2 linked regions of the Nordella sp. HKS 07 genome follow. The protein of the gene in region 1 interacts with the protein of each later gene in a pairwise test. Links are inferred from orthologs where the notes say so. Each region holds a gene or a part of one and is shown in the gene's direction. Other genes may lie near its edges.

Region 1 (3,316 bases):
TGTTCGCGATCGTCCGCCGCCTCGCCGCGGAAGGGGTGGCGGTCATCTATATTTCGCATCGCATGGACGAGATCATGGCGCTGGCCGATCAGGTCATGATCCTGCGCGACGGCCGTCATGTGCTGACAGCACCCATCGGCGACCTGACGCGTGACCGCATCATCACCGCCATGGTCGGCCGCGAAGTGATTTCGGCGCGCCAGCTTCACCGCTCCGAGTTGGAGGCCCCCGTCCTCGCCGTGAAGGATCTGTCGCTCGACATCATGACGCGGCGTGGCGCGCGGCGCGTCATCGACGGCGTTTCCTTCGCCGTGCGGCCCGGCGAGATTCTGGGCATTGGCGGACTACTGGGCTCCGGCCGCACCGAGATTCTCGAGACGATCTTCGGCGCCAGCGTGGGCCGCGGTGGTGGCGAGATCACCATCGGCGGAAAACCCGTCGCCATATCCTCGCCGCAGCGGGCGCGCGCTCTGGGGCTCGCTTTCGTGCCGGAAGACCGCAAGCTGAAAGGTCTCGTGCTGTCCGACACGATATCCGACAATGTCGCCTTGCCGTCCTTCGCCGAGCTGTCGCGCTTCGGGATGCGGCGCATCGCGCGCGAGGAGAGTGCCGCGGCGCGGCAGATCCGCAACCTTGCCATCGTCTGCCGCAATCCAAGGCAGAACAGCGCCACCTTGTCCGGCGGCAACCAGCAGAAGGTCGTGCTCGGCAAATGGCTCGAGACCCGGCCGCGGGTCCTCCTGCTCGATGAACCGACACGCGGCATCGATGTCGGCGCCAAGCAGGAAATCCACGATCTTATTCTGGCGCTGGCGCGCGACGGTCTCGCGGTCGTGGTGGTGAGCTCGGAATTGCCGGAGCTGCTCCATCTGTCCGACCGCATCCTGGTGATGAGCGAGGGCCGGCCGCAAGGTCTACTGAGCCGGGCACAGGCGAGCGAGGAGGCGGTCATGCGCCTCGCCGCGAGAGGTCATCGCGATGCGACGATAGCCGTGGAGGAACTGCCGTCATGAAGCTGTGGCGCACTCTGTCGGCGACCAAGCTCTATTGGGGCCTCTTACTGCTCTTCGCCATCGGCGTCGTATTTTCGCCCGAGACCTCGAGCGGCAAGAACATTTTTCTCTCCTATGGCAATCTCACCGACGTCCTGCGCCAGGTGTCGATCATCGGTCTCGCCGCCGTCGGCATGACCACGGTCATCCTCATCGCCGGCATCGATCTCTCGGTCGGCTCGCTGATGGCCTTCGCCTCCGTCGTCACCGGCATGCTGCTCACCCAGGAAGGCTGGACGCCGGCAGCCACTATGGCGGTGCCGGCGCTGGCGATCGTCGCCTTCCTGATCTTCGCCGGCCTCGCGCGGTTCATCTTCACCAATCTGGCGCGCGGCGACGAGGCGGTAGGGCATCATGAGACGGTGATCCTCGATCCCCTGCGCCGCGTCTGGATTCCGCTCGCCGCCGGCACTGTCGCGGCCATTCTCGCCGCCCTTTATGCCGCAAGCCATGTCCCGACCAAGTTCGGCGTCGTCGCCGTGCTGCTCGTCGTGCCCGCGCTCGGACTTCTGCTGGGCGCCCTGAACGGCATCATCATCGTGCGCGGCAGGCTGCAGCCCTTCATCGTGACGCTCGCGATGATGGTGGCGGCGCTCGGCATTGCGCGGCTCACCGCCGGACAGAACAGCGCGGTGCTGCCGGTCTATCCGGGCTCCAACGCCACCGCCGACTTCAACAATCTGCGCTCCATGCTGTGGGGCGTGGCGCCGGTGCCGGGCCTCTTCTTCATCGCCGCGGCGATCATTTATGGCGCCCTGCTGCGGTTCACTGCTTTCGGCCGCTATGTCTATGCCATCGGCGGCAATGAGGAGGCGACAAGGCTGTCGGGCGTCAAGGTTGACCGGGTGAAGATCACCGTCTATGCCTTTTCCGGCATGCTGGCGTCGATCGCGGGCGTCCTCTATGTGGCGCAATATCGCCAGGGCAAGCCCGATGCCGGGGCGGGGCTCGAGCTCGACGCCATTGCCGCGGTGGTGATCGGCGGCACCAGCCTGATGGGCGGGCGCGGCAGCATCGCCGGCACCATCGTCGGCGTTCTCATTTTCGGGCTGCTCTCCAATATTCTGCAGCTCCACAATATCAATTCCAATCTCCAGCTGGTGCTCAAGGGTTTGATCATCGTGGTCACTGTGCTGGTGCAGGAACGCAATCTCGACGGGCTGTTCGGCAGCTGGTCATTCAAGGGCCAGGACCGGAAGGCGCAAGCGGGGTCGGCTGCCATTCAGCCGGGTAAAAGCAAGGAATCTTCATGACAGGAGGAAGACACATGAAACGTCGTGATTTCGTCAGACTGTCCGTGCTTGCCGCCGGTGCGCCCTTGACCATCTACCTGCCGCTGGGCGTCAGCCCCGCCCGTGCCGAGGCGAAATGGAAGATCGGCTTCTCGCAGGTCACCACCATCGAGCCGTGGCGCGTCCAGTTCAACAAGGACATCGAGGCGGAAGCGAAGAAACATCCGGAGGTCGAGCTCATCATCACCGATGGCGAAGACAAGACGGAGAAGCAGGTCGCCGATGTCGAGAACCTGATCCGCCAGGAGATCAACGCGCTGCTCATCTCGCCCAAGGAATCGGCGGGCCTCACCGGCGTCGTCGAGCAGGCGATCGACGCCAAGATCCCGGTCATCGTGCTCGACCGCAATGTCGAGACCGACCGCTACGCGCAGTTCATCGGCGGCGACAATGTGGTGATCGGGCGCGCCGCCGGAGAGCATGCGGTGAAGCTCCTGGGCGGCCCTGGTGCTGCCAAGGGCAAGCTGGTCGAGATCTGGGGTGGTCTCGGCACCCAGGCCTCGCATGACCGCCATGACGGCTTCCACGAATTCACCGACAAGGAGGCGGGCATCGAGAACCTGCTCGACCAGCAGTCGGCCGATTGGAAGCAGGCGGCGGCCTACGACATCATGGCGACGGCCTTGCGCAACCACGAGAAGATCGATCTCGTCTATGGCCACAACGACCCCATGGCCTATGGCGCCTATCTCGCCGCCAAGGATGTCGGGCGCGAGAAGGAGATGATGTTCTTGGGCGTCGACGCTCTGCCGAACGAGGGCGTGACCTGGGTCCATAATGGCGAGCTCACCGCCACCTTCCTCTATCCGACACCGGGCGCCGAGGGCCTGCGCCAGGCGATCAAGCTCCTCAATGGCGAGAAGATCGAGAAGAAGATCGTGCTGCCCACCATGACGGTGACCAAGGAAAACGCCGATCAGATCATGAAGGAGAACGGGCTGCTGTAGTATCACCCTCGCCCCGCAAGCGCGG
Region 2 (3,303 bases), 750 kb from region 1 along the record:
GTGATGGCGCTGTTCCACGGCGCCAATTTCGCCGACGCGCCGCTCGACAAGACCAACCGCAACGAGGTCATCGGCTGGATCATGGGCACCAAGGATCACACCGCGCAGCTCGCCCATGACCGGGTGCATTGATGATCAGCAATAATCCGGCCCTGTCCCGTTTCCTCGAAAGCTACGGCATCATCGTCGTGGTCCTTGTCATGATGGCGATCCTCTATGCCACCCAGCCGGCGACCTTCCTGTCGGCCACCAATCTTTCCAACATCATCAAGCAGAATGCCTATCCGGCCATGCTGGCGCTCGGCATGTTCGTGGTGATCATCACCGCCGGCATAGATCTGTCGGTGGGATCGGTTCTCGGACTGTCGATCATCTGCCTCGCAGTCGCCGACAAAGCGGGCGTGCCCTGGCCGATCGTGCTGCTCATCGGTCCTTTGGTCGGCACCGCCTGCGGCCTCGTCAACGGGCTCGGCTATACGCTGCTCAAGCTGCCGCATCCCTTCATCATGACGCTCGGCACGCTCAACATCGCGCGCGGGCTCACCAGCCTCATCAGCCAGGCGCCGATCTCCGGCCTCCAGCCCGAAGTGCGTTACGCCGGACAGAAAGTCTTTACCGAGTTCCTTGGTTACCAGGTCTTCACGCCGCCGGCCGGCATACCCTTCAGCCTGCTCCTGGTCATCGTCTGCGCCGTGGCTCTATGGTTCTTTCTCAACCGGACCAATATGGGCCGCCACATCTTCGCCATCGGCGGCAATCCGCAGGCGGCGCGCGTCTCAGGCATCGATGTCGACCGTGTGCTGGTCTATGTCTATGCGATCTGCGGTTTCTTCGCCGGGCTCGCGGCGCTGCTGCTCGCCGGGCGCACCGATTCGGGCTTTCCGCTCGCCGGTGTCGGCAACGAGCTCGATGCCATCGCCGCGGTGATCATCGGCGGCGCCAGTTTCTTCGGCGGGCGCGGCACGGTCCTGGGCGTGCTGGCCGGCGTGCTGATCATGGGGCTTTTGCGCAACGGGCTCAATCTCAACAATATCAGCCCGTTCTGGCAGCAGATTCTCATCGGCCTCATCATCATCATCGCCGTCTATATCGACGTGCTCAGGCGGCGCGCCGCGACACGAAGGTAGAAATTTCGCAGCCGGCCTTGTCTCCGTGCCGGCTGTCCTGCGTGTTGGAGACATCATGTTCCAAGGGAGGAGTAAGATGAAGAAATTGCTGATCGCGGGTGCCGCTCTTGCCGCACTCGGCTTCGCCGGCTCGGCCTTCGCCGATCCGATCGTGCTCGACATGAAGGGCCCGGGTGCCGGCAACCCGTTCTGGGCGGCGGTGCAGGCGGGCGCCGAAGCGAAGGGTAAGGAGCTCGGCGTCGAGGTCGTCGTCATGTCGCCGCCGGCCGAATCCGATGTGCAGGCGCAGATCGGACAGCTCGAGGACATGCTGGCCAAGGGCATATCCGGCCTCGCTCTGGCGCCGACCGATCCCAATGCGCTGGCGCCGGTCGTCGATGCGGCCAAGGCCAAGAATGTGCCGGTCGTCTTCGTCGACACCAAGGGCACCAATGAAGGCGTGACCTTCATCGGCACCAACAACCAGGTCGGCGCCAAGCTCGCCGCCGATTTCATCTGCTCCAAGATCGAGAAGGGATCGGAAGTGGTGATCCTGCAGGGCATCATCACGCAGTCGACCGGCCAGGCCCGCGCCACCGGCGCCAAGGAAGGCCTGGAAGGCTGTGGCCTCAAGGTCGTCGCCGAGCAGCCGGCCGACTGGGACCGCGCCAAGGGCCAGTCGGTGATGGAGAACATCCTCACCGGCAATCCGAATATCAAGGCGGTCTTCGCCTCGAACGACAATATGGCGCTGGGCGCAGTAGAGGCCCTCAAGTCGGCCAATAAGCTCAAGGACGTCATGGTGGTCGGCTTCGACGCCAATCCGGACGCGGCCGCCTCGATCATCGCCGGCGATATGACGGCCTCCGTCGCACAGGCGCCAAAGAATATGGGCGCCTTCGCCGTCGAGAATCTGATCAAGCTCCAGAAGGGCGAGAAGATCGACGCGGTGATCGATACCGGCACGGTGCTCGTCACCAAGGACAATGCCGACCAGTACAAGTGAACTCGGTTCGGTCTTGAAGTTGCGGCAGGTCCCGGCGAAAGTCGGGGACTTGCCTCCTAGTTCGTCATGGCCGCCCTTGAGGCGGCCATCCAGCCCATCCGTGCAGCAACTGTATGGCGTCGAGGCTGGATAGCCGGGTCAGGCCCGGCCATGACGAGTGGGGGAAGCGTTGTGAGGGACTTACATGGCATCTCTCGGCATCGGCCTGATCGGCACCGGCTTCATGGGCAAATGCCACGCCATGGCCTGGAGCCATGTGCGACCCGTCTTCGGCGATGTTCCCGAGATCAGGCTCGAGACCTTGTGCGACATCGATCCGGCTATGACCAGCAAGCGCGCCGCCGAATATGGCTTCGCTCGTGCCGAGACGGACTGGCGCAAGCTCGTCGACGACAAACGCATCGATATCGTCTCGATCACCGCGCCCAACAATGTTCATCGCGAGATGGCGGTCGCCTTCCTTGAAGCCGGCAAACATGTCTGGTGCGAGAAGCCGATGGCGCTTACCCTCGATGAAGCCGAGGCCATGACGGCGGCCGCCGCGAAAGCCAAAGGCCGCACGCTGCTCGGCTACAACTACATCAAGAATCCCGCCGTGCTGCATGCCAGGAAGCTGATCGAAACCAAAGCCATCGGCGAGATCGTGCATTTTCGCGGGCAGGTCGATGAGGACTATCTCGCTTCCCCCGATGTGCCCTGGAGCAAAAGGGCGCGGATCGATCTGTGGGGCTTGGGGACGCTGGGCGACATCACCTGCCATCTGGTGAGCTTCGCGCATCTTCTCATCGGCGATATCGCTTCCGTCTCGGCCGACATGGAAACGGTGGTGAAGGAACGGCCGGTGCCCGGCACGAGTGAGATGCGCGAGGTCGAGAATGAAGACATCGCCCATGCCATCGTGCGCTTCAAATCCGGTGTCTCGGGTACGCTCGCTTCGAGCCGCGCCGCCTGGGGCCGCAAGAACCTGATCCGCTTCGAGGTCCATGGCACCAAGGGCATGCTCACTTTCGATCAGGAGCGCCTCAATGAATTGCAGCTCTATATGACGGAAGGCCCGGAAGCGACGCGCGGCTTCCGCACCATCCTCACCGGTCCCGTCCATTCACCCTACGGGCAGTTCACCCCCGCGCCCGGCCATCAGCTCGGCTTCAACGAGCTCAAGGTGATCGAGGCGAAGCATCTTCTCGACTG

What was found.
Region 2: the proteins of G5V57_RS12905 (region 1) and G5V57_RS09290 interact in binary tests that used the Escherichia coli proteins (3 or more experiments, as listed by UniProt). The link is inferred for Nordella sp. HKS 07 from one-to-one orthologs.

What each region holds. Positions count from the first base shown.
Region 1 is NZ_CP049258.1:2,733,364-2,736,679, forward strand. Bases 158-3,157 are described here. They hold G5V57_RS12905 (ABC transporter permease), read left to right. Parts: upstream 158-1,009; coding sequence 1,010-2,305; downstream 2,306-3,157. Other genes in these bases: G5V57_RS12900 (sugar ABC transporter ATP-binding protein), read left to right, coding at 158-1,013; G5V57_RS12910 (substrate-binding domain-containing protein), read left to right, coding at 2,320-3,157. Outside these bases: more of G5V57_RS12900, read left to right, coding at 1-157; more of G5V57_RS12910, read left to right, coding at 3,158-3,291. UniProt on the Escherichia coli protein: Part of the ABC transporter complex RbsABC involved in ribose import.
Region 2 is NZ_CP049258.1:1,980,369-1,983,671, reverse strand. Bases 171-3,157 are described here. They hold G5V57_RS09290 (sugar ABC transporter substrate-binding protein), read left to right. Parts: upstream 171-1,203; coding sequence 1,204-2,112; downstream 2,113-3,157. Other genes in these bases: G5V57_RS09285 (Gfo/Idh/MocA family protein), read left to right, coding at 2,297-3,157; G5V57_RS09295 (ABC transporter permease), read left to right, coding at 171-1,127. Also shown: G5V57_RS09300 (ATP-binding cassette domain-containing protein), read left to right, coding at 1-132; more of G5V57_RS09295, read left to right, coding at 132-170; more of G5V57_RS09285, read left to right, coding at 3,158-3,303. UniProt on the Escherichia coli protein: Part of the ABC transporter complex RbsABC involved in ribose import. Binds ribose. Also serves as the primary chemoreceptor for chemotaxis.